DNA from 4 places in the Oceanobacillus sp. FSL W7-1304 genome. Region 1 is predicted to be linked to each of the others. Evidence: riboswitches for the same ligand, from Rfam matches in the RefSeq annotation. Region 1 holds a riboswitch; each other region holds the start of a gene.
The links. Region 1 has a riboswitch for thiamine pyrophosphate ahead of NYE61_RS20315 (thiamine phosphate synthase). Riboswitches for the same ligand answer to the same signal wherever they lie in the genome.

Region 1 (7,631 bases):
TCCTCTCACTTGATTCATTGGAAAGCTTTATTGAGCTGCACATTGAGCAAGGAATGGAGTTGCAAGAAACAGGTGCAGAAATTGGTATTGTAAAGGGGATCGCGTGCCCAGTAAGACTTGTAATTACTGCAAAGGGAATGGCCAATCACACTGGTACAACCCGGATGCATCAAAGGCAGGATGCTTTTGTAGCCATTGCACCACTCGTAAATTTTGTACAGGAGGAAGCACTAAAAGTAAATGAAAAAAGTGAAGTTCCACTTGTAGCTACAGTAAGTACAATCCGTTTACATCCAAACGCAATGAATGTAATCCCTGGAGAAGTTGAACTTGGTATTGATATACGAAGTGTTGACGATAGATTAAAACGGGATTTCGCTGAAAATATTCGTACTTTTGTTTCTGAGCTTGAAGTGAAAAAGCAAATTAGGATTGGCGTAAAGACGCTTGTAGATAATGATTCAGTCAAGATGGATAACATAATGCATGCAAAATTAACCCAAGCAAGTAAAACAATTGGGTATGAAACATTGTCAATGAATAGCGGGGCTGGTCATGATGTAATGAATATGGCGGCGAACTGGCCAGCAGGTTTAATTTTTATTCCGTGTAAAGATGGATTAAGTCATCATCCACGTGAATTTGCATCGATAGAAAGTCTTGAAAAAGGAACAAAGGTTATGATGACATTCTTACAACAGGAAGCAGGAGAACCAATATGAAAGTAAGAATTGGGGTCATCGGTCCTGCTGATTCTGTAAATCAAATTATGACTGTTGCAAAGGAATTTAGCGATACATCAATTGTCCCATTTACCTATGAATCGCTCGAGGAAATAGACGAAATATTGAAGAATAATAAAAATCAATTTGATCAATGGTTCTTTTCGGGAATAATGAATTTTTCTTATGCAATGGAGCATACGCTTTTGTCAATGGATCATGCAATCTATCCAGATATGAATGGATCAGCTTTTTTAGGGACATTGCTTGAGGCGCAGCTTGATGAGGATAAGGTCTATAAAAAAATAAGCATTGATACGATTGAAAATGAAGAAATAGACAAGTTATTATCCTTTTATCAGTTACACTCCATGATTTATAATAATATTCCTTTCCAAGGATATGAACATAACGAAAAGCAAATTGCTTTTCATGAGGAACTATATGAAAAAGGTAAATCGGAAGTTGCTATTACATTTATTCGTTCTACTTATATCGCTTTGAAAGAGAAAGGAATTCCTGTTTACAGGGTAATGCCATCCTATTTATCGATCGAACAATCGTTTAGACTATTAATTCAACGGGCGCTATCCAGTCGCTATAAAAATGCCCAATTGGCTGTAATCGGGTGCAATGTAGTGTTTAATACGAATGAAGAAGCGATGTATTATTCGTTCAAAATGAAACATAAAGAACTCGAATTGCGGAAAACATTGCTTTTTTTAACAGAAAAAATAAATGGATCATTAATGCAGCTAGGTGATGGATTATTTTTTATATTTACAACCCGGGGAGAAATTGATGATCAATTCGAAGTGGCGATATTTGAAATAATGGAGGATGTTAAAGTCCAGGAGAATATTCAATTGACTATCTCGATTGGATTTGGTGAAACAGTATCCCAAGCAGAAGACCATGTAAGACTAGGATTCCACCAACTGGAAACAGAGAAATCAACATCCATTATTATTGTCGATGAAGACCAGTCAATCACAAAAAAGAATGCAGATAATGAAACAATTGCATTTAAAACGATGGAGTTAGATGAGGAATGGCAAGAAAAAATTAGACACAGTGGTGTAAGTCCAAGTATCGTTTCAAAGATAAGAGCTTATTCAAGAAAATATAATCGATATGAATTTACAGCTAGTGATGTGGCCAGGTGGCTGAAAAGCACAGAAAGAAATGGGAGAAGGATTGTCAGCCTGCTAGAAAAGGCTGCAATTACAGAGCAATGTGGAGAGGTGCAATCAAATGTACGAGGCAGGCCCAAAAAAGTATTTCGTTTTTGTGCATTGAAATAAGAGAAAATAGAAGGGATGGATTTGATGGCAAGAGGACAAAAAAGGTTTGGCATGCAAAGTTTTTTGAACGGAATTGAAAGAGTGGGGAATAAATTACCGGATCCATTTATGTTGTTTGTCATTCTTGCAGGTATCGTTATCGTATTATCATGGGTAATCTCACTATTTAATGTCACGTTCACATTACCAGGTGAGTCTGAGGTGCTCGCTATAAAAAGCTTGATCTCAGCTGAAGGGCTGCAATATATTTTAACATCGATGCTGGACAATTTTGTTGGTTTTACACCATTAGGGATTGTTTTAGCGATGATGCTGGGAATTGGCCTGGCTGATAAGGTAGGGCTTTTAGAGACTGGAATAAAGAGTACGATTCTAAAGGCACCAAAATCATTGGTTACATATGCAGTGGTTTTCACTGGTATTTTGGGGAATATCGCATCTGATGCTGCGTTTGTTATTATTCCACCACTGGCTGCAATGGTTTTCTATAATATTGGCAGACACCCTCTCGCAGGACTTGCTGCAGGATTTGCTGGTGTGGGCTCCGGTTTTACAGCTAATTTAATGATTACTGGCACGGATGCATTGCTATCTGGAATTTCAACGGAAGCGATTCGTACTGTAAATCCAGATCTCTATGTAACACCTGTTGATAATTGGTATTTTATGTTGACATGTGTGTTTATTTTAACTTTTGTTGGCGGATTTGTTACGGAAAAGATAGTAGAGCCACGCTTAGGTACCTATGCAGGTGGAGCAGCCAAAGAAGTAAAGGGAACAACTTCCTTGGAAATAAAGGGATTGCGTAATGCTGTGCTTGCGGGTGTTGCATATGTTGCATTAATTGTTACAGTAATTCTTATTCCTAGTTCCCCACTGACGAATGAGGAAGGCGGAATCATCCCTTCACCATTTTTATCTGGAATTGTGCCATTAATTTTGTTTTTGTTTATTCTAGTTGGTACGGTCTATGGGGTAACAGTAAAAAAGATTAAAAGCTCGAAGGATATCGGGACCTATATGGGAAATGCAATAAAAGACATGTCCGGATTTATCGTACTCGTATTTGCGGCAGCTCAATTTATCTCCTATTTCGAATGGACAAACATGGGAGCTTGGATTGCTATTAGTGGAGCGAACATGCTGGAATCCATTGGTTTAACAGGAATTGCTGTTATATTAGGGTTTGTTATTTTAACAACACTATTGAACTTGTTTATATTTAGTGGATCTGCACAATGGGCGTTAGAAGCACCTATTTTTATACCGATGTTTTACTTTTTAGGATACAGTCCAGCATTTGTTCAAGCGGCATATCGAATTGCAGACTCATCCACAAACGTAATCACACCGATGAACCCGTATTTGATTATCGTGCTTGGATTTATGAAGGAGTATGATAAGAAAGCAGGAATTGGTACATTGATTGCATTAATGTTACCATATACGATTTTCTTTTTGATTACATTTACGATTCTTCTGTTAATTTTCTTCTACTTTGGAATTCCGTTTGGCCCAGGAGTAAGTGTTTATGTATAATGTTGTCGGAATTTCGAGTCAAATGGTTTACTTCAAGACGTTTAAGCATTATCATTTAATAGAGAGAAAGTGATGTATGTAAGGAGGTAAATCATAAATGGCTTTTGTAATATTGGATCCATGTGGACCGGAAAAGGCAGCAGAATGTGTGAGTGTCTGTCCGGTTGATTGTATAGAAGAGGGACCAGATCAATTTTATATTGATCCTGACATTTGCATTGACTGTGGTGCGTGCAAAGCAGTTTGTCCTGTTTCAGCGATCGAGGAGGAATACGATTTGACTCCTGATCAAGAAGTATTTTTAGAAAAGGCGGAAGAATTCTTCGCGAATAGATAGATTTATTGGATAGTAGACGAAATGTTCTAGAAGAAACGTCTATTTGTTCAACTAGCAGTGCTGTTAGATTGGCAGTGCTAAAAATATGCATTATAAATAGTCAACCCTGCTATTCACAGTAAAGAGTCACGAAGTGTATCCAGCTGGGTTGACATTTGTATTTAGTGGGAAAAAATCGGGTAGCAATATGCGAGGTTTGTACTGTATTACAGTTGCGTTTAGAAGATTGAATCTCATTAAGCTTCCTGGTATACCTATTTCGCGCTCATGCTTATTGCTTTTCCCAAAGAAGATTGTTATCTACTCTAATAATGTTTACTGCGTCTATAACCTCATGATGCCAGGTGTTATTCTTTTCTTTTATCGATGTGATATCCCAGCCCGCTTCAGTTTGTTATTCGATGTCTGATCCAACAGTTTTAACTAAAGAAGTAAGCATTTTTTCCATACAATTTAACTGTTCTGGACGCATCAATTGCGGAAGGTTATAGCTTACTTTTCATTTTTAACTTCTTCTGCCAAATTACTAGCAATCCACCGCTTTGCTGTCGTTTCATCAATTTCATATACTTTGCCTGCTCGCAGCAATTCACCATGATATGCTGTCTGTACGTTCATTTTTACTTTCATTATTTAAGACCTCTTTCTATTTTTTCTAGTTTTAGTATACATGAAAATGGTATTTTTTTGGTTCGAAAATAAAAAAGCTGTGTGAAATCTAGCCTACAACTCGTCTTTAAACTGTATTATTTGAAAAATCCAGACTTTGCAAATTTTTCTATTTGTGGTAAAGTAATGATAAGTAAATACGTAGCGTTATTCACTAGGGGAACCCTTGATAAGGGCTGAGAAAAAAGTAGTTACTTTGAAACCCTCAAAACCTGAACAGGCTAGCACCTGCGTAGGAATGTGGCAAGGGCAAATTGTATTGTTAGTTTCATTATACAAATACGATACCACTTTCTGTGTGCAGGAAAGTGGTTTTTTTGTGTGCATAAAAGCTGTAATTGCATTATTAGGTAATGATTCTTGATGAAACCTGAAAGAAAGGGGCGGGAGTTTGATGAAGCTAATTGCTGTAACCGCAGATAGCATGACTGTTGAAAAGCTAACAGATACCATTATTGACATCATCGACGAGATTGATTTTCTCCAAATTCGTGAAAAGTCAAAAACAGCCCGTGAAATTTTGCAGCTACTAGATTATCTGCAAATGAATGGGGTTGATAAAGAAAAAGTAATTCTAAATAATCGGCTTGATATCGTACTGCTTAGTGACATCCCAAATCTTCACCTGCCAGAACATGGCTTACCAGTAAAAACAGTGAAGAAGCAATATCCGCATCTAAGAGTTGGTTGCAGTGTACATTCATTCGAAAAAGCGAAAGAAGCTGAAGCGGATGGGGCGGATTATATAATATTTGGTCATTGTTTTGAGACAAGCAGTAAAAGGGGAATACCTCCAAATGGAATTTTGCCAATTGAACGAATGAAAAGAGAAATTCACATCCCAGTTTATGGTATCGGAGGAATTTCATTAGAAGAGGTGCCGTTAATGAAACAGACAAAAGCAGATGGAATTGCAATCATGTCCGGTATTTTCCATGCCGATGCACCAAACGTGATGATAAAAAAATATAGGGAGGCAATTTCAAAGTGAAACAGCATTATGAAGTAGTCGTAATTGGTGGTGGTATTATTGGTTGTTCGATTGCCTACTACTTAGCGAAAGAAAAGGTTGATGTTGCGTTATTTGAAAAAGGACAAATTGGTTTGATGACTACAAGTGCTGCGGCTGGTATGCTCGGTGCTCATTCTGAAAGCAATGGCGAGGATACAATATTTTCGTTTGCCAGATCGAGTCAACAAGCATATCTCAGGTTGAAGGATGAGCTTTATCAATTAAGCGGCATTGATATTGGATACAAAGAAGGTGGAATATTAAAGCTTGTATTTTCAGATACAGATAAGCATCAGCTTACTCCGCTTCTGAAGCAACCAACTGCAGAATGGTTGGATAAAGAAGAAGTAAAGAAAAGGGAGCCATTGATTGCTCCAAATATATTAGGAGCAGCATATATAAAGGATGATGTGAGTGTTATACCAGATCAAACCTGTGAAAGCTTTGCTAAAAGTGCTCGATCCCTTGGTGCATCCATTATGGAAAGCAACGGTGTTTATCAAGTGGAAAAGAAAGATGGCAACTATCTTGTCCGAACAATGCATGGTGATGTCGAAGCAAATTATGTTGTCTTTGCTACAGGTGTATATGGTAATGGGCTATTTAGGCAAATTGGATTAGATGAAGAGCTCATACCAATTAAAGGTGAAAGTTTAATCGTTCATAGTGAACAGCATGTATTAGAGTATACCCTATTTCATGAAAGCTGTTATATCGTTCCTAGAAATAATGGAAAGCTTGTTATTGGTGCAACCATGATCAAGAAGGATTGGAGTGATACTGTAAGCCTTGAAGGAATCAAGTTTTTAATTGAAAAGGCAAAAGCCATGATTCCATCTGCAATCGAATGGAAAATCGATCACGTTCAGGCAGGATTGCGACCAGGCACGTTTGATGGCAACCCATTTATCGGAAGGCATCCAGAGGAAGAAAGAATACTCATTGCTTGTGGGCATTACCGAAATGGAATTTTACTTGCTCCAGCAACAGGGGAAATGATTCGTGATTTTGTTGTTGGAAAAGACATAAATAACGGATGGATGCAGACATTTCGTGTAGATCGTCGTCAAAGCATAGTAGTTTAGGAGGTGATAAAAATGAAATTTCAGCTGAATGGGAAACAGGTGGAACTTCCAGAGGTAGTGGATTCAGTCGGAGAGTTGCTGGCACACTATCAATTACAATCTCGGATTGCTGTCGTAGAGGTAAATAAGGAAATTGTTATGAAGGAAGAATACGAAACAAAAAGGCTTTTCAATGGGGATATCGTAGAAATTATTCATTTTGTAGGAGGCGGATGATTATGTTAACCATTGCTAATCGTACTTTCCAATCTCGTTTATTATTAGGCACAGGGAAGTACCCATCATTTGAGGTTCAAAAAGAAGCAGTAGCAGTATCGGAAACAGAAATTTTAACGTTTGCTGTTAGAAGGATGAATATTTTTGAAGCAAGTCAGCCAAACTTCTTGGAACAATTGGACTTAACTAAATATACGTTACTTCCGAATACAGCTGGAGCAAGTACGGCCGAAGAGGCTGTTCGTATAGCGAAACTTGCAAAAGCGTCTGGTTTATGTGACATGATTAAGGTGGAGATCATTGGGGATAAGCGCACGCTTTTGCCAGATCCAATAGAAACTTTAAAAGCATCCGAAATGCTCCTTGAGGAAGGGTTTATCGTGCTGCCATATACGTCAGATGATGTTGTTTTGGCGAAACGTCTGGAAGATTTGGGAGTTCATGCTGTTATGCCAGGTGCAAGTCCTATTGGTTCGGGAAAAGGAATCATTAATCCTTTAAATCTAGCATTTATTATTGAACAATCCAATGTACCCGTAATTGTTGATGCGGGAATTGGATCTCCTAGGGATGTGGCATATGCAATGGAGCTTGGAGCAGATGGAGTGCTTTTAAATACTGCGGTTTCTGGAGCAAAAGATCCAATCAAGATGGCGAAAGCTGTAAAATATGCGCTGGAAGCTGGCAGGCTGGGGTATGAAGCGGGAAGAATAGAAGAAAAAGACTATGCAGTGGCAAGCAGTCCGA
Region 2 (7,631 bases), 2.0 Mb from region 1:
CAAGTTAATTACTACATAGTGAACTTCTACTGTAAGATTATCCATTCGACCATAAAAAAATGCAAAAATGAGCGGCATTAAAATTGTTGTCGATACATACATATTTTTATATAAATCCTTCATATCCTTTTGAAAAATTGCCATGACACGTTTCATTGAAAAAGTCATACTAATTCCCTCCCTGTTACTTCTACAAAAATATCTCCTAATGTTGGTTCATTTGAATGGATGGAAACGATCTGATCGGTTGATAGGTACTTATATATTTCATCCGCGCCTTTCGAACCACCTGGTAAACTTAATTCGCGTCCATCTTTTAATTCAACTGTTACAGAGGAATCCGAAAATTGTCTGCGAAGAACTTTCGGCTCATCGAGCAACTGTATTTTTCCTTTATGCAAAAATGCAACGCGTTTACACAGTGTTTCCGCTTCACTCATATCATGTGTGGTCAAGAAAATGGTTGTTCCTTTTTCATTCAATTTGCGGAGTCCATCATGAATATGCTTTGAGTTCACTGGATCTAAAGCAGATGTTGGTTCATCTAAAAACAACAATTCCGGCTCATGCAGGAAGGCCCTTGCTAACGTGACACGCTGCAGCATTCCTTTTGAAAGCTTTGAAACTACCTTTTTCGTATCCTCCGTCAAATTAACCATCTCTAACACTTCACTAATTCGTTTCGATGGCACATTATAAAGCTCACAATACAATTTCAGATTGTCATAAATTGATAACCGCTGATACAATCCACTATTATCTGTAATAACACCAATTCGTTTTCGATAGGATGGCTTATTTAATGAAGCAACAGGCAAATTAAATACGGTCGCATCTCCAGATGTTTGCATCAATTGTCCAGTTAATATTTTTATAGTTGTCGTTTTTCCAGAACCACTCGGTCCTAAAAATCCAAATGTCTCTCCTTTTTTTACTTGAAAGCTTACATCTTCCAATGCAGCTTTATTACCAAAAATCTTTGCTAATGATTTCACTTCAATAATGTTTTCCAAAATTCTTCCTCCCCGTAGATCTCGTTTGTTTGTGACTCTAGAATAAATGGAAAGCGAAGGGAAATCAGCATATTTCCTATGAAAAGAGTATTTTTCAAGGTGAATGGCGCATTTTTAACGCTCAATTATCCGAGTTGCAAGTCTTGATATTTCTACTTTTTCGATGAACGGAGCTTATTTAAGGCCGAGTAGATCTTTTAATTCCGCCATTTTTGTTTTAGACAGCGGAACCTGCGACTTTTCCTTGTCATCCAAAATCAAACTATAACTATTTCGAGTCCATGTGATCACTTCACGAACCTTTTGTAAATTTACAATATACGAGCGGTGACATCTGAAAAATCCAAAATGCTGCAGGCGCTCTTCTAAATTCGTTAAGGTGAGTGAGCTTGGAAATGCTTCCCCTTTTATGTAAATATTTGCTTGACCATCATTGCTTTCAATATAATCAATCTCAGGGGGGTCAAATAAAACAATTTTATCGTTAACTTTCGTTGGAATTTTATTCAATTGAATTGGCTTTGTGTCTTTTTCATTATCTGTTTCTTCTGCTGGAATTAATTCTGTATCTCTTTCCTCTGTATCTTCCTCTGTTTCCGTCTCAATAATTCGTAAACCATCTTCATCCAATCGATAAACACGATCAGCAACCGTGACGGCACTTTCCATATTCCCAGTTAGAACAAGTATACTTTTATCTTCTTCTTGTATCTTTCTTGTAATATTAATAAATACACGTTTTGTCTCCATGTCTACATTCAAATCAGGCTCCTCAAAAACAAATAAAGAAGGATCCTGAATCAATAAACGTCCATATTGTACACGTTTCATTTCCGAAAATGTTAAATCTCTAATTCTCTTGTTTTTCTTTCCTTCCAGCTGTGTTAGATGGATAACTCGTTCAAACGTTTGTTTAACTTCATATAAGTCATAAAAAAATCGAAAATACTCAGAAACCGTTAATCTCTCATACATCCCATCTTCAAAAAAGCAAATACCAACTTGATGTAAAAATCCTCGCTTGTTTTCTGCAATAGTTACTTCCTTTACACGGATTTCCCCATTTACAATGGGGATTTTTCCGAGAATCATATTTAAAAGCGTGCTTCGAACATTTAGCGTTGAATAAATGGCAGTAATCTCCCCTTCAGCAATTTCTAAATTAAAAGCAGGAAATAGCTGTGTATCCTTTTCATGTTTTTCTATGTTTTTCATAGTTAAAATTGTCATTCTATCAGCCTTTCTTTAATACTTTTTTATATGTATCCTTTTATTCATTGTTATCTCCCATTACACAATAAAAAGTGCAATCACGTTCCGCTAAATCAAGAGTATGTACCATTTTTTTCGTAACGCTTCTACTATATAATTAGCAGACTACATTAGTTATACCATGTTTTCCATGTTAATAATGACAAAAGTTAAAAAATTTGTTAAGCTTAGAGATGAATTTACAATTCTATCGCATTTAAACTACTAGGGGTGCCCAAAAAGCGTGGGCTGAGAGGGAAGCGTGTATCATTTCCCGACTCTTATGGACCTGATCTGGTTAATACCAGCGGAGGGAAGTAGTCTGACATATGTCTAAACTATTTTTCACACGTATCAAGCTAGGTCCTAATGGATCTAGCTTTTTTACGTCCAGTTCTAGCTCCGTGTCCGTAGCTAAACTTCAAAATCCAGAAAGCAGCAATTGCTATAAAGAAGCGTACTGGTTTACATCACTGCTTTTTGTGATACCCCAGAAATGGAGGACTTGATGAATCGAACACGTTTATTAACTACTATGTCAGTATTTATTGCAATTGGGACAATCACCGCTCAACTATTATGGTTTCCCGCTGGAATTGCTAGAGCCTATCCTGTCCAGCATGCAATTAATGTCATGGCAGCTGTTACGCTTGGACCAGGTCCAGCTGTCGTTATCGCTTTTATGATTAGCTTACTTCGCAATATGCTCGGGCTAGGGACATTATTAGCATTTCCCGGTGCGATGGTTGGCGCATTTTTAGCAGGTTATCTTTATAAAAAATCCAGCAAGAAATCATTAGCCGCTATCGGTGAAGGCGTTGGAAGCGGGATTTTCGGTGCACTTTTCGCTGTCCCATTTGCTTACATTTTTATGGGAAGTTCTGCCGGAGCATTCGCCTTTATCCCACCATTTCTTGTTAGTAGTATTACTGGTTCTATTATCGGCTTATTTATCGTATCCAGGGTTTCAAGTAAACGTTTAATTCGTAATTAAATTGCATGATTTATAAAAGGATTTGAAAGAACGACACTTATATGTGAGGTATCTTCTGAAAGGATGGTGTATAACCAATGAAACAAGTAGCATGTGCACTTACAATTGCCGGTACAGATCCAAGTGGCGGTGCAGGTATCCACGCTGATTTAAAAACATTTCAAGAGCTGCAAAGCTATGGGATGTCCGTAATTACTTCGGTTGTGGCTCAAAATACAACAGGTGTTCAAGCCGTTCACCATGTACCGATTGAAATAATTGAACAGCAATTAGATTCCGTGATTTCTGATATGCCTATTCACGCACTGAAAACTGGAATGATCGCCAATCAGGAGATGATGAAAGTTATCCAGAAAAAAATAGCAGCACTTCAAGTTCCATATGTCATGGACCCTGTTATGGTTGCAACGAGCGGAGATGCTTTAATCGAAGAAGAGGCACGTGATTATTTACGCAAACAGCTTTTACCCCTGACAACACTTGTAACACCGAATATTCCAGAAGCTGAATTTCTTATTGGAGAAACGATTGAAACAACAGATGATATGAAACAAGCTGCAGAACTGCTTGTGAAGGAATTCGGTGTTGGTGCTGCTTTAATCAAAGGCGGACACAGAGAAGGGGAAGCAATTGATTTCCTTTATGATGGCTTAAATATACACAGCTTCTCAGCAGAGCGAATTGATACTAAAAACACACATGGAACTGGTTGTACGTACGCTGCAGCAATCACTGCTTATTTAAGTAAAGGTTTGTCTTTGTATAACGCTGTTAAGAATGGAAAGGATTTTGTCACGGCGGCAATTAAGTATTCATTCGACCTTGGAGCTGGGAGTGGTCCAACAAACCATTGGGCAATACGAAAGGATAAGTGCTAAACATGAATCCAACAATTATTAAAAGTGTACGGGAAAAGACACCGCTCATTCATCATTTAACAAACCAGGTTGTCATGAATTTTACCGCAAATGGACTGTTAGCCTTTGGTGGCGCCCCTGTAATGGCAAAAGCCGAAGAGGAAGCAAAGGATATGGCTTCTATTGCAGATGGTCTTTTAATAAATATCGGTACCTTAACAGCAAAGGATCTAGATGCAATGATTCTTGCTGGTAAAAAGGCAAATGAAAAAGGAATTCCCGTTGTACTTGACCCAGTAGGTGTTGCTGCAACGACATTTCGTACAACTGCTGTTAAACAAATTTTAAAAGAGGTAAAGCCTACTGCTATTAAAGGAAATGCTGGTGAATTAGCACATCTGGTCGATATCCCTTGGCAAACAAAGGGCGTGGAATCGCTTGGTGAGGGTAATGTTGAAGATATCGCTCGCAGCGTCGCACTGGAATACAAAACGACCGCTGTTGTTACAGGTAAAATAGACATTATTTGCACCGGAAAATCCTGCATGGAGAATCATACTGGGCATCCAATTCTAGCTAAAGTAACAGGTGCTGGTTGCTTGCTAGGTTCCATACTAACCGCCTGCTTAACAACGGATGACCCAATTGAAGAACAGGTACTCACAGCTGTTCATTTTTACGGATTAGCCGCCTCCCACGCAGCCGCAAGTCCGTCAGTGAACGGGTCAGGAACATTTATAGCTCCATTTATCGACGCACTTTCATTAGAACCCGAACAACTGGAGGGAAAATAAAACATGTTATTTCCAATGAAGCCATCCTTACGAAAGTATTTTATTATGGGCAGTCAAAATTGCGACCGTAATCCTGGAGATATACTGGAAGCTGCAGCTAAGGCTGGAATAACAGCATTTCAGTTTCGAGAAAAAGGTCCTTCATCACTTAACGGTAATGCGAAATTGGAATTAGGTAAAGAGTTACGAGCAATTTGCCGAAGCTATCACATTCCATTTATTGTGAATGATGATGTCGAGCTTGTGGAATTACTTGATGCAGACGGTATACATGTTGGTCAGGATGACCGATCAGCAGAAGAATTACGTCAAGCTTTTCCAAATAAAATTATTGGACTCTCTGTATCAACTACGGATGAAGTTGATAGAAGCCCGATAGATCTTGTTGATTACATTGGTGCGGGTCCAATTTTTTCCACAACAACAAAAACGGATGCGAAAGCGGCTGTTGGGTTGGAGTGGATTCAGACATTACGCGCACAATTCCCAATGCTTCCTATTGTCGGAATTGGAGGGATTGAAACAAAGAATGCTAAATCTGTGCTTGAAGCTGGGGCTGATGGTGTCTCGTTTATCTCCGTGATTACACAGGCAGAAGATATTGCTAAAGCCGTTAAAGCGATTTAGCTTGTAGGAACCGCTTTTGAATCTAGCAAGAGAGGATATCTCAAAAGTCTAACTTTCGAGATATCCTTAACTATGAAAAAGTAAGGATCCAATGGCAAGTGCCCGCATCATTTCTTTTCGAAAAGGAAACATTGCTTGTTGGATCTGCCCACCGACCTTTGTTTCATTGCCGATGTGCTCCATTGCCTTCTTTTCCGCTTCTTTATCGGATAACCCCGCATTGATAAATTCTTCCTTGGACAACTCCAAATGAATCAGCAATTCTTCGTATAAGTCATCTTTCTCTTGTTGATTCCCCTCAATTTGTTGAACTGTCTTTTCAACAAATCTTCTGAGATCTTGCGTCATGTTAATCCCTCCGAACTCTTATTTACAAGGAATTCAATCATTTTCCAATTTCTCTGTTTTTGTTGCAGTTCTTTTCTTCCTGTTTCGGTTAGATGATAATATTTCCGCCTTCCGTTTTCTGTATCACTCCAATAAGACTTAATCCACTGTTTTCTTTCTAATCTTTTCAAAGCCGAATACAGCGTTCCCTCACTCATATCATACGCATCATCGCTTAACCGTTTTAAAATTTTGGTAATTTCGTAACCATACAAATCGCGCTGGGAAATTAAAAACAATATCAATAAATCAATGCTTCCTTTCATCATTTACCTATCCATTACGCATATTCACCCCTTTTTTCCTGTTAATACCAGTGTGTTATGATGCACCTCGTATCACAAGGGTAAAAGCAATAAAAAGCAAACGAAAATGTACCCGTCAGCAGAATCCACGAGAAAAAATGTACCAGTCCCCTTAAATAATGGAACTGGTACATTTATTAAACGCAATAGAACAAATTACTGACTAATCATCGTGCGCAGCGATTCTCTCCCTCGCCAAATATAGGTTAGGGTAGTGGAATTGGGGATTTCTAAAACTTCACTAATCTCCTGAATGGATAAATGATTGCTAGATTTTAGGGTTAAAGCTAATCTCTCTTTTAAAGAAATGTTCATCAATATAAGTTTCATATTATTATCTTTATTTAATACGGGACTAGCATGCACGCCGGTTTGATTTTTTTCATTGAATTGGGTACGAGCTAGGTTCACCGTTTTTTGAAACAGCCACAGCGAAAATTTTTTAGTAGTTTCCTGATAATCGCCAATATGATTATAAACATGCAAGAAAATATCTTCAGCCATATTCTCAGCAGCTTTATTGTCACCGATAATCATGTAGCAAATTTTATAGACTGATTGATGGTAATGCTGAACAAGCTTCTTAAATGCACAATGATCTCCTTTTTTCACCTGTTTAATAACTCGTCTCCCTATCTCCCTCATCCTTTAACCTCCGTACTATGCTTCCTGTATTAGCCCTTTTTCCACTTATGCAGCTAGAAAAGCTTGTAATACTTGCTTAGCTGCAGCAAATCTTTTCGTAAACTTTCTCGCTCATCTTTTGATTACTTTTCCGAACTCAAAATCATTCTTTCTGTCGATTTCACAATTTCTTCTTCATCTATATCTGGATGCGTTATTACGATCGAATAACGTAAACCATCTTCATCCCAAACAATGCTCTTAATTACCTCTTCATACTCTGCAGCATTTCCTCGAATCTCTAAATCCGCTTCTTCAACTGGCATGTCATCGGGAGTTGGAAACACAGACAACGAAAACAATGGGATATTCTCCTTGGAACTATACATTAACTCCAGCTCATGCCGATTCAATCCAGCAGAGAAATCATACATTTGCATGCTTGCAAGATGATATGCTTCCTCTTGAAATACAAGGAACGCTTGGCCCAGCGCTTCCTCCGCTTCTTCTACTGTAACTGTTTCTGGCCCCAATTCCTCTAGATCCTCTTCCAAGTTTGTAATTTCAATATCTTCCGGAATATCAAGCGTAAACGTGTCATCTGCAAAGTCTGGTGAGAAATCCAACTCTGTATACTCGAATTCTGTTCGAATATCTCCTGTTTCTGAAACAAGCTTCACAACAAACCACGTTTTTTGATCCACCCATAATTCCATGTCTCCTAGTAAATTATCCGCTTCATTCGCTTTTACCCGAATGTGGAATGTATCAGCATCAAG
Region 3 (7,631 bases), 490 kb from region 1:
CTAATTTCTCTGCTTCTGAATCAGAAATTAAGTGGACCGTTTGACTTAATTCTTGAACGACTTCGGCTAAATATTGAGTAGTCTTCATAGTTGAATTAACCTTGTGTAATTAATTCTTGCATTTCGCGAGCTGTATCTTTTTTATTTTCTTTACTCGTGATTCCGCCACCTACGATAACTAAATCTGGGTTTTGTTTAATTACTTCAGGAAGTGTTTCTAATTTGATTCCACCTGCAATGGCCGTTTTCGCATTTTTAACAACGCTCTTGATGGTCGCAAGGTCTTCGAAAGAATTCTTTCCAACAGCTTGAAGATCATAACCTGTGTGAACGCAGATATAATCAACACCAAGTTCATCTAATTCTTTTGCACGGGCTGCAATATCCTTCACAGCGATCATATCAGCAAGGATTTGTTTACCTTGTTTTTTCGCTTCTTCTACTGCGCCTTTGATTGACTCATCTTCTGCCGTTCCAAGAATCGTAATGATGTCAGCGCCTGCAGCAGATGCTTGGCTTACTTCATATCCAGCTGCATCCATAATTTTTAAATCAGCTAATACGGTTAAGTTAGGAAATGCAGCTTTTACTTCTTTCACTGCTTTAAGACCTTCATTGATCACCACAGGTGTACCAATTTCTACAACATCAATATGCTCTTCTACCTCTTTCACTAATTCAATTGCTCCGGGAATATCGACAAGATCTAATGCTAATTGTAATTTCATTTATACTCACTCCTTATAGAATATTTTAATTTGTTGTACTAAGTGGCTGTCAATAGACATGGGCAAATGTTTCCTTTTGAAAATCTATTTACTCACTAGCACGTTGTTTAGTATACTCATTATGTTGCGAAATTAAAAGTACGCACTTTTACCACATATAGTGCTAAAAAGTATACTATTGGGTAAAATAGGAGGGGGAGTGACATGTATGCCAAATTTAGGAGAGAAAGCTTTTAACTGTGAAAAAGAATTGACACTTTCAGTAATTGGTGGTAAATGGAAAATGTTGATTTTATGGCATCTAGGTAAGGAAGGAACTAAACGATTTGGTGAATTAAAGGCCCTTATGCCGGGTATTACCCAAAGAATGCTTGTTAATCAATTACGCGAACTTGAAGATCATTTAATTGTACATCGTGAAGTTTACCCTGTAGTTCCACCGAAAGTTGAATATTCATTAACTGAGCATGGAAGAAAACTTTTACCGATTTTAGAGGCTATGTACGACTGGGGCAAAGATTACATTGAGAATGTATTGGAAAAGGAAACTGAGGATAAATCAGCTGTTAAGTAGAAAAAGGTTTCTTTTCATTCTGTAAGACAATAATAACTTACCACGGTTAGCCATTTTTAACCGTGGTAAGTTATTATTGTCTATATAAAGAGTAAAAACAACAACACAAATGTTTCATATTCTTCTGCGTCAGCAAGTTTTTTTAATACACCTTTTTCCTGATCAGTAGCGGTAAAAATACGTGTTCTTGCCTCTTCCTTTCCATATTTTTGTTCCAGATAGTTACAAAAGATACGGAAGGCTAAGGCAGGCTCTGTTGTTGTTCCTGATTTAGAAATAACATTAACCGATATACCGAAGTTTTGAGGACGATCTAATTGATGACAGGCAGTGACAACAAAAAGAAACATTATTGGCCAATGCCGGTCTGACAAATACCAACCAACCCATTCACGATTATTTAACGAAACTGGAACAGAAACTTGAAGCCAGAATGACGGAAGTGAACCAACGGATTGCGTCGGGGGAAAATGAACATATCAAAAAACATGGCGCAAATAATCGCTGGATACTTTCAAATTCACGGGAAACAGAAACCATCAACCACTCCTTTTTTGATGCGTTGAACTCTATTGACATTGGCAGTGTTCTGCACTATGCAAATCAACATTGTCAATTTATAGAGGCATTTGATCATATCTTGGGGCGTTATGCGAAACGAGCCAGGGATGATCGGGTTTTAATTGCTTGTCTGATTGCTTGGGGCACCAATATGGGGTTGGGGAGAATGGGTGAAATCTCCGACATCGGTTATCCCCTGCTTGCGGCTACATCTGAGAACTTTATACGATTGGAAACCTTAAAAGAAGCCAATGATCGCATCAGTAATGCTGTTCGAAGGCTGCCGATCTTTCACCACTTTGACATTAATGAGGTCATTCATTCGAGCAGTGACGGGCAGAAATTTGAAACGAGGATCCATACGATGCGCTCCCGTCATTCCCCCAAATATTTCGGCTTAAATAAGGGGATCGTTTCCTATACAGCGGTGGCCAATCATATTCCCATCAATGCCCGAGTCATTGGCGCAAATGAGCATAAAAGTCATTACGTGTTCGATATTTTATACAACAATACAACCGATATCCGACCGGATGTGCATTCCACCGACACCCATGGAACCAATGAAGTGAATTTCGCCATTCTTCACTCTTTTGATTATGATTTTGCACTCCGCTACAAGGATATCTATCGTACCGTGAGCAAGTCGTTATCCGGATTCAAACACCCGAGCCAATACGGGGATGTCCTCATCAAACCTGTTCGAAAAATCAATACGAAGCTGATTATTGAGGAATGGGACAATATCCAGCGTATTCTATTGTCACTTGCATTGAAATCTACAACACAGAGTATTATCATTGGGAAACTAAGTGCTTACGCCCGCAAAAACAAAACCATGCGGGCCTTGTGGGAGTACGATAACATCATCAAGAGTTTGTACCTTCTGAATTATATAGACTCCCCACCCCTACGTCAAAATGTGCAACGTACCCTGAATCGGGGTGAAAGTTATCATAAATTAAAGCGAGCCGTATCCTATGCGAACTTTGGTAAACTCCGTTTCAAAACAGAATAAGACCAACAAATTTGGGACGAATGCAGTCGTCTCATCGCCAATTGCATCATTTTTTACAATGCCAGTCTATTATCCAATATGCTAGAATACAGAGACAGGGAAGCCCTCAATTCAGATGTATTGAAACGCATTTCCCCCGTTGCATGGCAGCATATTAATTTTTACGGGCATTACGAATTTAACAAATATCCGGAATCAGTTAACATGGATGCCATTATCCAAGAGTTGGCTCAATTGGAGGTTATTCCGAATGAATAATTCATATCCATTCGAAGGAAAGGTGAGAATCAATGAAACCAGAACCAAATTGGCAGCCCGTTCTAAACCGCATATATTAGACGATGCCACAGTCAACCGTGTCATCCGATCCTACACGGAACAGCTTGAATTTGCGCCGATCTACGAAAGGCAACTCGTCAAGTGGCAACAGGAAACGGATTTATCGTCGGCGCAACTGTAGGAACTGCAACGGCTTCAAAATCAGGTGAGTGAATTGAAACAGGCCGTTACCGATATTTTAGACTTGGCCAATGAACTGAAAGAGGGAACCATTGAAAAAATGTTATCGAAAAGTGACTTTAACGTTTCATTCATCCTTATCGGCTATAGTGAAAGATACTAACAAGTTGTATATAAATATCCACCACACGTTGTTTTAGAAGCTCATTAACCAAAACAAAACTCCCAAACAAACAGTTTCCCGAATAATAAAAAGCAAATAGGCCACAATAAACATGAAAATCAGAAAATGACTGTCATCACTAAAAGACATATGGAGGTGCAATACGGATCAAGCCATACCGTTGTCCAAATTGCAAAACAAATAAATCCCGCTTTAATCTCATTGAGCAAATCGCAATACCTGTTAAACTAGACGCAAAAACTGGAGAATTACTGGAAAGTTATACAGATGAGAGTACGGAAATGTTCCATCAGATGTATAAGGGGCCAAAATACCGTATTCAATGTGGGATATGTGGTTTGATAGAGAATGAAAATACATTTGAACAGTTTGCTAAATATGCAGGTTTTTAATGTTTGTATGTGTGTCTGCTGCGACCCTAATGATTTTTTGTTGTTGAGAAAACATTTATTTGAACAAACCTTTTAAGGAACCTAAACTCTGTTAATTAATGATCGATTATAAATATGAATCCATTATGATCAAGAGTATAAATTGAATAAAAAAACAATCACGTTTTTATAGCAAAAAATCATAAAATTACGTTAACCATCCCTATTCCCTTGACATAAATTTCTAAAGATTATAACATATGGATATAACTTAATTATATGCACTAGGGGTGTTATTTAACTGAGATGAGTATTACTCAAACCCTTTGAACCTGAACTAGTTGAAACTAGCGTAGGAAAGTGTAAACTCTAAATACATACTTAAAGAACATTTATGCCTTATTCTTAATATGTAGTTATTTGTTTTTACGCAGCTTTCCTATGGGAAGGTTGCGTATTTTTTATTTTATCTATCATTTTTATGATGTAAGTTTCACGCTAAATTAATAGTATAGGAGTGGTTAGGATGATTAGAACAGTATTAGTAACAGGCAGCAGCAGAGGGTTAGGGGCAACTATTGCAAAGACATTGGCACAGCAAGGATTTCAAGTGGTTATCAACTACTATCAAAGCAAAGAAGCTGCTGAGAAGCTCGTTTCTGAGATTGGTGAAGAGAATGCTATTGCCATTCGGGCTGATGTAACAAATCGTAAAGAAGTAGATGAATTGATAAAAAAAGCAACGGAATATTTTGGCCAAATAGATGTTGTCGTCAATAATGCATTAATAGATTTCAAGTTTGATCCAACCAAACAAAAATCCTTCACAGAACTTACATGGGAAGATTATCAAAAACAACTGGATGGTACGTTAAAAGCAGCATTTAATGTCGTTCAAAGCGTCATCCCCCAATTTATTGAACGACAAAATGGAAGTATTATAAGCATTGGTACAAATTTATATCAAAATCCTGTTGTACCCTACCATGAATATACAACAGCAAAAGCTGGATTAATCGGTTTTACACGTAATATCGCTGCCGAATTAGGTGTATATGGCATAAAAGCGAATGTAGTTTCAGGTGGATTATTAAAAACAACTAACGCGAGTGCCGTTACAACACCAGAAGTATTCGATTTAATTGCTCAATCAACGCCATTGAAGAAAGTGACCACACCTCAAGATGTAGCCAATATGGTCGCTTATTTATCTTCAGAAAATGCTGACGGTATTACAGGGCAAAATTTCACAATAGACGGCGGTTTAACAATGAACTAATAGCTTAAAATACGATAGCTGATCCTTCAAAAACGGAATGTACAAGACAGTTAATAATGATGTATGTTGAGGTGTAAATAAATGACAAAAACGAAAGAAAGACAACTGCATTTAGGTGTTTTGCTGTATGGTTGCGGACACCATCAAGCTGCTTGGTTAATGCCTGACTCAAGCATTGAACATATTGGGGAGATTTCTTATTATCAATCTTTAGCACAGGTTGCGGAAAAAGGTTATTTTGATGCAGTATTTTTTGCTGATAATCAATCATTTCCGGCTAAACATGCCAGTGATATGCCAGCATTTTGGTTTGATCCAGTAGTCAATTTAACAGCTATTTCCCAAGTGACAAATCATGTTGGATTAGTTGCAACAATTTCAAGCACTTTTTCTAATCCTTTCACAGCTTCCCGGCAGCTCTTAAGCTTAGACCATATTACAAAAGGGCGTGTTGGCTGGAATCTCGTTACCTCCATGACTGATTTAGAGGCGTTGAATCATAGTATGGAAGAGCTGCCTCCTCGTGACAAACGTTATGAAAAGGCAGATGAATTCGCTGCTTTAATGAATAAGTTATTTATTTCATGGGATGATAATGCGTTTCTGCATCAGCGGGAAGAAAGAAAATTGATAAACCCATCAAACATTCAGCCTTTTCATCACGATGGTACGTATTTTAAAGTGCATGGCCCATCCACCACGCCAAAAAGTCCGCAAGGCAAGCCAGTATCCATGCAAGCGGGGGCATCTAAACAAGGCATTGCATTAGCCGCAAAATATGCCGATGCAGTCTATTCCGTGTCGTGGAACTTAAAGCAAGCAAAAAGTTTTCATAAAAAATTAGATGAACAAGTTAAACAAAGCGAAGACAGCAATAGACATATTAAAGTATTCCCAGGCCTAGTAACTTATGTAGGGCATACACGTGAAGAAGCTTTAGCCAAAAAAGCAGCTTTAGATGAGCAATTACCTATTGAAACAGCTTTAAAACAGTTGAGTTTCTTTATTCAGCAGGACTGTTCGAATTGGGAAATTGATAAAGCAGTCCCTCCATTACCTCCAGTAGAAGAATTTACTGGTCCAGTTGGACGTTACGAAACAATACTGGAAATTATCAATGATACCCAGCCTACAGTAAAAGAATTATTAGGTTATCTCAGTGCAGGCGGTGGACATCACACACTAATAGGAACACCCGAAGAAATTGTGGATCAAATGGAGGTCTGGTTTGAAGCTGGTGTTGCTGACGGATTTAATCTAATGCCTCCTACATTACCCGGCAGTTTAGAAGACTTTGTGGAACTGATTGTTCCTGAAATGCAAAGAAGAGGGATTTTCAGAAAGAATTATGAAAGTCATACCTTCCGTGAACATTTAGGGTTAAACAAATAATGAAAGTGCTGCACTATTATTTTGCCATTGAAATAGAGCAGCACAGTCAAAATTAAACAACCTGTTATCTTGGACTTGAAATTATGAATACAAAGAAAATAAATCCGGTAATGAGTAGTTAAGCAAATCTATTATAGATTTAACAAGTGAGGAAACTTAAACAGGATATAAGTTCCGATTACATTAATAAGAAAAAAGAAAAACCAGGCAAACCCCGACCGGTCCTTTTAGAAATTGATATTTAACCGTTACACTAATCTATTTTTCTCTTTCGCTAACCGAATAACTTCTCTAATCGTATTCCTTGAATGACCACAGTTCGAAGCCACCTCACTCTGTGTGACTCCCTGCAATAAAGCCTTAGAATTTCTGGATACTGAAACACAAAATAACTCCTATATAATAAATTTGCACGTATGTGCTCCTTTATTATATAGGAGGTTGGGTCAGTCATGTATTACGTAAATCACACATTATGTCCCAAGTAGTGAGTGGTTTGAAAGAAGGAGTACGAGCAATTTTCCCTGACGTAATCGTTCAATGATGCATGGTTCATTTGATTCGTAACTCCGTCAAATATGTTCCTAGTAAGGATTATCCCCAAAGCGTTAAAGAAAGTCTATGGTGCACCATGCCTTAAGGCTTGCCTAAGTGTTTTTGAATATTTTCAACAACAAGGGGCTGCATATCCAGGAGCTATTGATTTATGGACAAGAAACTTCCACCATGTCTAGCAACTTTATGATTATGGAAGTTCCATTCGTAAAGTTATGTACACAACCAATGCGGTAGAAAGTATCCATTCCAGCTTTAGAAAAGCAACCAAAAAAGGAGCATTCCCCAACGAGAACGCCTATTAAAAGTATTATTTTCACGGGTAAAAGAACTTGAAACCAAATGGGAAGGTGGCCATATCCAAAACTGGGCAATGGTTATGAACCAACTACTTCTCCAAAACGAGCTAAAAGATAGAGTGTTAAAGTAGCTTGAGTAAACTGGGACTTACACACTTTATTTGACAGACCCGGCTTTGCTCTTTCGTCGATCGTTTATCTCTCCATTAAT
Region 4 (7,631 bases), 2.1 Mb from region 1:
AACGAACCTAGAAGCAGTGCAGACTATAGTGGATGAACTCGACGATTCAAATTATGCTTCATATTCCGTTGTTAGTGAGATGAAGCAGATCAACATGTTATTTACGATTATGAAAGCAGGCTTAATTCTAGTCGGTACGATTGCGATTCTTATTGCTTCAATTGGTATTTATAATACAATGACAATGGCGGTAACTGAACGTGCGCCAGATATTGGAATTATGAAGGCGATTGGTGCAAACCCGAAAACAATTAAACAAATTTTTCTGCTGGAAAGCAGTTATATCGGGATTGTTGGGGCATTAATTGGTACCATAGTAGCTTATCTAGTCAGCTTTTTAGTTAATCTCGGTTTGCCATTAATTATTGAATTTGCGTTTCAGGAAGAGCTGCCAGAGCAGCTGCAGTTTTCAATGATACCTGTCAGTCTTGTTTTAATATCCGTCGGGATTTGTTTGCTTGTGACCATTTTATCTGGTTTACGTCCAGCAAAACGAGCTACACAAATTGATGTTTTAAAAGCAATGCGAAGAGAAATATAATAAGTGAAAATGTGCTTGAATCATTAGGATTCAAGCACATTTTCATAAATTCTCCGTATCTTTTCTTCTAATAAATCCAAATGTACAATCCGTGCTTCCCGTATATATTCTTTTCCATCTACGAAAAGCAATAGAACCGGGATGGTGAAGATTGAAAAACGTCCAGCTACCTCTTGCACTTCCTCTACATTAATGTGAGCTGTGTTTATTTGTGGGTAGGAATTCATCAATTGTTGAACCTGTGGTAATAATCCGTGACAGACGCTGCAATTCGGTCGGGAAAAATAAAGGAATGCGAGTCGGTTTTCTGTTATAAATGTTTCTATATGTTCGATTGACTTGATACTTTCAAATTCTTTCATCGTAACGTAACCTCCGTCCTTTTTCAATCCATAAAGTATACCAAGAAAAATTAGTTTTTACATGATAGAGGTTTATAAATATGGAAAGTAAGGAAGAGGAAAGAAAAAGAAGCGTAGAGGTGAGATGAAAATGAGCAGTGAAAATAAGCATTCTTCTACAAATGAAAGACCAAAGTGGAATGAGGAGAGAAGAACGAAGCTGGATGAACAGAAAGAGCAGAAGTTTGTCGATGATATTCCGATGGAAGATTTAAAAATAGAAAGTCAGGACGAGAAGAAAAAGAAAAAAACGAAGGACGACTCACAAAGTGAGCGAAAGTATCAACGAAAAAACAATTCGGAAGAACAGAAGTGAAAGACCCTAAATAAAGTGCTTTAGGGTCTTTCTATTTGTTTTGGTAAAATAACTAGGAAATTATAAAATTTGAATGCAGTGGGCAACTTAGTTACTCCAACTCCCCACAGTTCGGAGCGCAGTCCGTACGTCGCTAACCAGGCGCTTGCGCTTCTGTTCCTAACAGTTTGAAGAATGAGAGCGCCGCGGCAAGAGTTTGATTGGCGATAAGCAAGTGATCGCACAAAAACATTCTAAATCTAGCGTGATACATATACCGGTTTTTTTGAAGTTTACTGTTTGTCGATGACATTTATCTTTAAAGAAATCAACTAGATTTTTACCTCCATGCGTCAGTGGAATACCGTGTTCATTTACCGGCTGTAATAATTCAACTTCGACACAGCATGTATGTGGAATAAATCGTATTGCCCGTAAGACTGGTGTTTCGAGAGCAGCGAAAAACGCATCCTCGCAACATCCCTTTTTTTTCTTCTTGTACACACCGCTTGCAATAAATGGTTTAAGACTGCCTTTGTTAAATAGAATAAAGGGGATAGTTGTATTCCTATTTATACTATGATTTTGGGAATATAATTCTCTTATAGAGTCGTTGCAGCTACTGCTACAGTGCTTATTCCTATCAGCTACTTGATTCTGTGCGGCAACTATTTTCCTTACTACTTCACAAACACAGTCATTGTGACCGCATGAACAGTTAGGATAGCTCATAAACTACTGCTCCTTTCTTTGGTGATGTATTTACTATTAAGATATGCAGATATATTCACAATGCTTGTATAATAGTCTAATAAATTTATTTAAATGAAAATGCTGCACATGAAGTAGGTGTAGCTATAGTAAGAAAAGATAGTTTTAAAGTGGAGATAAAAGTTGCGATAGTATTTATTATTTCACTTTCCAAGAGAGGGGAGAGGATATTTGTTGGATGGAAGATCATGCTGTCGATAAATCCCCCTTAACCATTTTATAAGTGACCAGGGGGATTTATAAGTAGTCTGTTATTTAAAATTGAAAATCAACTTTTTTATTCTCTTGTGTTTCATAGCCTTTCATATACTTAATTCGTTTTTGTGCGGAAGATTGGCTTACTTGTTCATCCGCATGGTAAGAAGAGCGTACCAATGGTCCAGATTCACAATGCGAGAAGCCTTTTTCAAGTGCGATTTTTTTTAATTCTTCAAATTCATCTGGATGATAATATTTTTCAACATTTAAATGTTTTTTAGTTGGTTGTAAATACTGCCCAATTGTAACAATGTCCACATCATGTGCACGCAAGTCGTCCATTGCTTCAATGAGTTCTTCCTTTGTTTCTCCTAAACCAACCATAATACTGGATTTCGTAGGAATAGTTGGCGCAATTTCTTTCACACGTTGAAGCAGCTGTAGGGATCGGTCGTATCTTGCGATGGCTCGAACGCGTTTAGTTAATCGTCTAACGGTTTCAATATTATGATTGAATATATCTGGTTCACTATCCATAAGTGTATGTAAGCTTTCATAATCCCCTTTCATATCGGATGGCAGGACTTCAATTGTGCAGCCTGGATTCTGATGGCGGATTGCCCGTACAGTATTGGCAAAAACTGCTGCTCCTCCATCTTCTAGGTCATCACGCGCGACCGCTGTCACAACAACGTGTTTTAACCCCATAATGGAAACGGAATCAGCAACTCGCTTTGGTTCGCCTAAATCAAGCCCACTTGGAAGACCTGTTTTAACCGCGCAAAATCGGCATCCTCGTGTACACGTATCACCTAGAATCATAAATGTTGCTGTCTTACGCTCACTCCAGCATTCATAAATATTTGGGCATTTTGCTTCTTCACATACTGTGTTTAATCGCTTATCGCGCATTAAATGCTTCAATTTTTTATAGGATTCATTTGTATTGATTTTTGTTTTTAGCCATTCTGGTTTACGAATATATTCTGCCTGTTTAGCCAATGCTAGCACGCTCCTTATTTGAGTTAATATTCCATGCTCTCGTTTCATATTTTGAATGTGCTAATTGCTGCACTTCTTCCCATTGGGTTTCTGTTAATTGCAAAGGGTGGAGTTCTAGATCTAATCCTTTTTTGAATCCTTCTTTGAATGCCTGTGTTAACATGTCATAATGATGTTCTCGATTCGTTAATTGATTAATTGTAACCGCTTTTTTGGAAAATGCGGCTCGACTTCGTTCCCGTATCCGTCCGGAAGAAAACAGGAATAAATCAAAAAGCATCTCCGTATCCATACTCATTGGAATCGAACCGTGTTGCATGAGGACACCCTTTTTCCTTGTTTGCGCATTTCCGGAAAGCTTTTTGCCGTCTACAACCATTTCGTAGAAGGCTGGTTTCTCAAAACATATTGCTGTTCTCCCTCTGGCGCTATCTCTGTCTAAAATGGCATATTCAGCTGGAATACCTAAGTTAAGATACCCTTCAAACACCCCTTTAGATAGTACGTGGTATGCTTCTTGAACGGATACAGGAATATCTGGATCATTCTCAGAAATAACAAGGCTATACGTTAGCTCATCGTCATGAAGGACTGCACTGCCACCAGTTAAACGACGAACAAATTGGCACCTGTGTCGTTCTATTGCATCGAAATCAATTTTGTTGTCAACCTTTTGAAAGTAGCCGACAGATAAACTTGGTGCTTTCCAGCCATAAAATCGTAATGTCGGCGGGATTTTACCTTCATGATGCCAGTTGATTAAGCACTCATCAAACGCCATATTCCACGAAGCATCTTGGAAGCCGGTATCGATAAAAGCCCAATGTTTCTTCAATGTAGACACCTCCGATGAAAAATTACTTTTTTGAGAGCTGCTAGCTACTGCGCCGATGATGTTAAAGACCTAGTGGTATTTCCCTGACCTCATGACGCAAACACCGTATTTCCTTTTACTAAGTTCATGCAGCGCTAACAGGACTACGCTTTTGCTAAAAAAAGACTGCATCAAATAGAATGCAGTCTTTGATAAATTTATCCAGCGATAACATATCCGATCCATTGTCGACTGCACATTCCCCACGCTAGTATTATCTAATTCGGGTTCAAAGGGTCAGGCGCGAAACGTCTTTCTCAGCAAAGCAGCTCCCCTAGTGCGTATTTATTTATTTGTTTATTCGAATTACATGCTAAGCTTACTGCTAATTGTGATAATTGTAAAGATAAATGCAACAATTAGCGTTAAGAATTTTTAAATTAGTACGCGTTCACATAGAAGCTATCTGGACATGTGTGTTTTACCGAACTTTTTGCCCGTTTGATTGAATACTTCCATTTATTAATTGCTGGATGTCCTTTAATTTTCCTTCGTGTAAAAGCTGGACAATTTTACTCCCAACAATGACACCATCACATGCTTTGGAAAGCTGTTGTGCCTGCTCAGCATTTGATACACCGAACCCTGCTAGGACAGGGATAGAGCTGTTTTTCTTGAGCAATTTCAAATAATCATGCACTTTCGTATCGTGTGTTTCACGTTCCCCAGTTGTTCCTTTCACAGCAACAGCATACAGAAATCCTTCTGAACGTTTTGCTAATTCTATTAAGCGTTCCTCTGAACTTGTCATTGCTGCAAGGCGAATAAAAGCAATGTTTTGTTCTTGCAGAGAACTAGCAATGATTCCTTCCTCTTCCATCGGGATGTCAGGTATAATGACGCCATCAACTCCCGCTTGTAAGCAATCTTTGGCGAATCGATCAATTCCGTAGGCTAGAATTGGGTTTAAATAAGTCATGATAACTATTGGAATTGAACGTCTATCTTTAAAGGTTGTTAGTTTATCGATAACCGTTGCTAAGGTTGTGCCATGTTTTAATGCACGTATACCGGCCTCTTGAATTATTGGTCCATCTGCTACTGGGTCGGAGAATGGGATACCAACTTCAATTGCTGCAGCCCCACAATTTTGTAAGAAATAAATCGTTTCTTCTAAGCGATCGAGCCCGCCGTCGCCTGCCATCATATAAGGAACGAAGAGTTTCTCATTCACCCTCGCCTTATCTTGAATTGCTTTTTCTAATTTTGCTTTACCCATTATATGTTCCCTCCAATCCGATCTTTCACCTGTTCGACATCTTTATCCCCACGCCCTGATAAGCAAACGACGATGGTCTCGTCTTGCGGCATTTCTATTGCAAGCTTCATTGCATATGCAATTGCATGTGCGCTTTCCAATGCAGGAATAATTCCTTCAGTTTTGGATAGAAATTGGAAAGCTTCAAGTGCTTCATCATCTGTAATGGATGTGTACTTTACCCGATTTATTTCATGCAAATGGCTATGCTCAGGACCTACTCCAGGATAGTCAAGACCAGCAGAGATGGAGAATGCTTCCTCGATTAACCCTTCCTTATCTTGTAGTAAGTAAGTTAATGTTCCATGTAATACACCGACATCGCCACCGGTTAAAGTTGCAGCATGCTGATTTGTATCAAGACCAGCACCACCAGCTTCTACACCGAATAGCTTTACATCTTTATCCTCGATAAATGGGTGGAACATTCCCATTGCATTACTACCACCACCGACGCAAGCAATGATTGCATCTGCTAGTTTACCAGTTTGATCGAGGATTTGTTTTTTTGTCTCTTTCCCGATAATAGATTGAAGATCACGTACGATTTTAGGAAATGGATGCGGACCAACAACGGATCCGATAATATAGTGGGTATCATCAACATGATTAACCCAATAACGCAATGCTTCATTAACCGCATCCTTCAGCGTTCCGCTACCTTGTGAGACTCCACGTACTTCAGCTCCTAACAGTTCCATTCGAAATACATTCAGCTTTTGTCGACGAATATCTTCTTCACCCATAAAGACAACACATTCTAATCCGAGTAATGCACAAACAGTTGCCGTTGCGACACCATGCTGGCCTGCACCTGTTTCAGCAACTACTTTTTTCTTTCCCATTCTTAATGTTAGTAATGCTTGCCCAATCGTATTATTAATTTTATGTGCACCTGTGTGATTTAAGTCTTCTCGTTTTAGATAGATGTTAGCACCACCAAGTGATTTGGTAAGTTGCTCGGCGTAATATAATGGTGTTTCCCGCCCAACATATTGCTTCAAATAGTAGTTTAACTCCTGGATAAATTCTGGATCGTTCATTGCTTTCTCATAGGCTTCTTCTAATTCAATGACGGCTGGCATTAATAACTCGGGGACAAATTTCCCTCCAAATTGTCCATACTTACCTGCTTTGTTTGGCATTGTATAAATTGACATATATTACACCTCGTTTATCATTTATAAAAGTTTAGTTAACTATAAATCACTGTACAAAAACCGCTCTCTAATATTATGACATCATCTCAACGCGCTAAAGCACCATCCTCAAGTATTAAGACACCATACCGCGCGCTAAAGCACCATCCTCAAGTATTAAGACACCATGCCGCGTGCTAAAGCACCATCCTCAAGTATTAAGACACCATACCGCGCGCTAAAGCACCATCCTCAAGTATTAAGACACCATGCCGCGTGCTAAAGCACCATCCTTAAGTATTAAGACACCACCTCCGCCCGCAAAAGAACCAACCTCTTATTTTATAGCACCATACCGGCTTGCAAAGGAACTAACGCTCCACCCACTCATTCAATTTAGCATTTCTTATAAATTGCTCTATTTTATTAAGGTCTTTTTCTTTATTTGTTTCCACACCACTGGATACATCAACGGCAGCTGGCCTGACAGTGTTTATTGCTCTTGTAACATTCTCCGGAGTAAGTCCGCCAGCTAGCATGATTTTTGCCCGGTTGATGGATAGCTGATCAGCTAAACTCCAATCGAAGGCAATGCCGCTTCCGCCTCTCCATGAATCTAGTAAATAATAGTCGCATGGATAAGAGCGAATGGCAGGTAGTGTTTCTTTATTAACCGGAAATGCTTTAATAATTTCATACGGCAGCTGCTCCGCTACCTCTGGAGGTTCGTCTCCATGTAATTGAATGGTATCTAAGCCAACTGTTTGAGCGGTCTCCTTCATTGTCTCCACCGTTTCATTGACAAAAACACCAACCTTTTTAACGGAAGCAGGGAGGGAGCTTGCAATCATCGCAGCTTCCTCAGGGGAGATTTTTCTCGAACTCTCGGCAAATACAAATCCGATATAATCTGCCCTGGCCTTTACTGCCGCATTGGCTGCATCGATTGTTTTAATGCCGCAAATTTTGACGAGCATTTAATTCGCCCCTTTCACTGGTAGTGGAATTTTCAGCTGTTTGAAGGTTTCATCTACGTTGTCTGATCGCATCAGTGTTTCACCGACGAGAACAACATTAGCCCCTGCATCAGCAGCTCGTATTACATCCTCCTTTGTTTTCATTCCACTCTCACTAATTAGAATTGCATTTTGC

Region 2: another riboswitch for thiamine pyrophosphate. It lies ahead of thiW (energy coupling factor transporter S component ThiW); the one in region 1 lies ahead of NYE61_RS20315 (thiamine phosphate synthase).
Region 3: another riboswitch for thiamine pyrophosphate. It lies ahead of NYE61_RS18065 (3-oxoacyl-ACP reductase); the one in region 1 lies ahead of NYE61_RS20315 (thiamine phosphate synthase).
Region 4: another riboswitch for thiamine pyrophosphate. It lies ahead of NYE61_RS10505 (lipoate--protein ligase family protein); the one in region 1 lies ahead of NYE61_RS20315 (thiamine phosphate synthase).

Annotation. Positions count from the first base shown of each region.
Region 1 covers NZ_CP150211.1:4,134,510-4,142,140, forward strand. Annotated here, with positions in the region: gene NYE61_RS20290 (M20 family metallo-hydrolase) at 1-722, shown strand, start outside; gene NYE61_RS20295 (hypothetical protein) at 719-2,026, shown strand; gene NYE61_RS20300 (AbgT family transporter) at 2,051-3,565, shown strand; gene NYE61_RS20305 (4Fe-4S binding protein) at 3,663-3,902, shown strand; gene NYE61_RS20310 (hypothetical protein) at 4,395-4,532, opposite strand; TPP riboswitch at 4,718-4,827, shown strand; gene NYE61_RS20315 (thiamine phosphate synthase) at 4,966-5,562, shown strand; gene thiO (glycine oxidase ThiO) at 5,559-6,668, shown strand; gene thiS (sulfur carrier protein ThiS) at 6,681-6,884, shown strand; gene NYE61_RS20330 (thiazole synthase) at 6,881-7,631, shown strand, end outside.
Region 2 covers NZ_CP150211.1:2,105,760-2,113,390, forward strand. Annotated here, with positions in the region: gene NYE61_RS10655 (ABC transporter permease) at 1-168, opposite strand, end outside; gene NYE61_RS10660 (ABC transporter ATP-binding protein) at 165-1,013, opposite strand; gene NYE61_RS10665 (LytTR family transcriptional regulator DNA-binding domain-containing protein) at 1,188-2,243, opposite strand; TPP riboswitch at 2,482-2,597, shown strand; gene thiW (energy coupling factor transporter S component ThiW) at 2,773-3,258, shown strand; gene thiD (bifunctional hydroxymethylpyrimidine kinase/phosphomethylpyrimidine kinase) at 3,336-4,136, shown strand; gene thiM (hydroxyethylthiazole kinase) at 4,139-4,909, shown strand; gene thiE (thiamine phosphate synthase) at 4,913-5,536, shown strand; gene NYE61_RS10690 (permease prefix domain 1-containing protein) at 5,603-5,884, opposite strand; gene NYE61_RS10695 (helix-turn-helix transcriptional regulator) at 5,881-6,192, opposite strand; gene NYE61_RS10700 (sigma factor) at 6,385-6,873, opposite strand; gene NYE61_RS10705 (hypothetical protein) at 6,996-7,631, opposite strand, start outside.
Region 3 covers NZ_CP150211.1:3,645,508-3,653,138, reverse strand. Annotated here, with positions in the region: gene hxlB (6-phospho-3-hexuloisomerase) at 1-88, opposite strand, end outside; gene hxlA (3-hexulose-6-phosphate synthase) at 96-728, opposite strand; gene NYE61_RS18095 (winged helix-turn-helix transcriptional regulator) at 937-1,302, shown strand; partial or broken gene NYE61_RS18090 (glucose-6-phosphate isomerase) at 1,407-1,595, opposite strand; partial or broken gene NYE61_RS18085 (transposase) at 1,595-3,139, shown strand; gene NYE61_RS18080 (hypothetical protein) at 3,132-3,341, shown strand; gene NYE61_RS18075 (hypothetical protein) at 3,366-3,503, shown strand; gene NYE61_RS18070 (DNA alkylation repair protein) at 3,671-3,916, shown strand; TPP riboswitch at 4,172-4,271, shown strand; gene NYE61_RS18065 (3-oxoacyl-ACP reductase) at 4,422-5,174, shown strand; gene NYE61_RS18060 (LLM class flavin-dependent oxidoreductase) at 5,256-6,566, shown strand; partial or broken gene NYE61_RS18055 (transposase) at 7,054-7,551, shown strand; gene NYE61_RS18050 (IclR family transcriptional regulator) at 7,616-7,631, opposite strand, start outside.
Region 4 covers NZ_CP150211.1:2,070,597-2,078,227, reverse strand. Annotated here, with positions in the region: gene NYE61_RS10525 (FtsX-like permease family protein) at 1-541, shown strand, start outside; gene NYE61_RS10520 (thioredoxin family protein) at 565-903, opposite strand; gene NYE61_RS10515 (hypothetical protein) at 1,034-1,258, shown strand; gene lipA (lipoyl synthase) at 2,264-3,208, opposite strand; gene NYE61_RS10505 (lipoate--protein ligase family protein) at 3,201-3,989, opposite strand; TPP riboswitch at 4,265-4,368, opposite strand; gene trpA (tryptophan synthase subunit alpha) at 4,504-5,301, opposite strand; gene trpB (tryptophan synthase subunit beta) at 5,301-6,500, opposite strand; gene NYE61_RS10490 (phosphoribosylanthranilate isomerase) at 6,851-7,456, opposite strand; gene trpC (indole-3-glycerol phosphate synthase TrpC) at 7,457-7,631, opposite strand, start outside.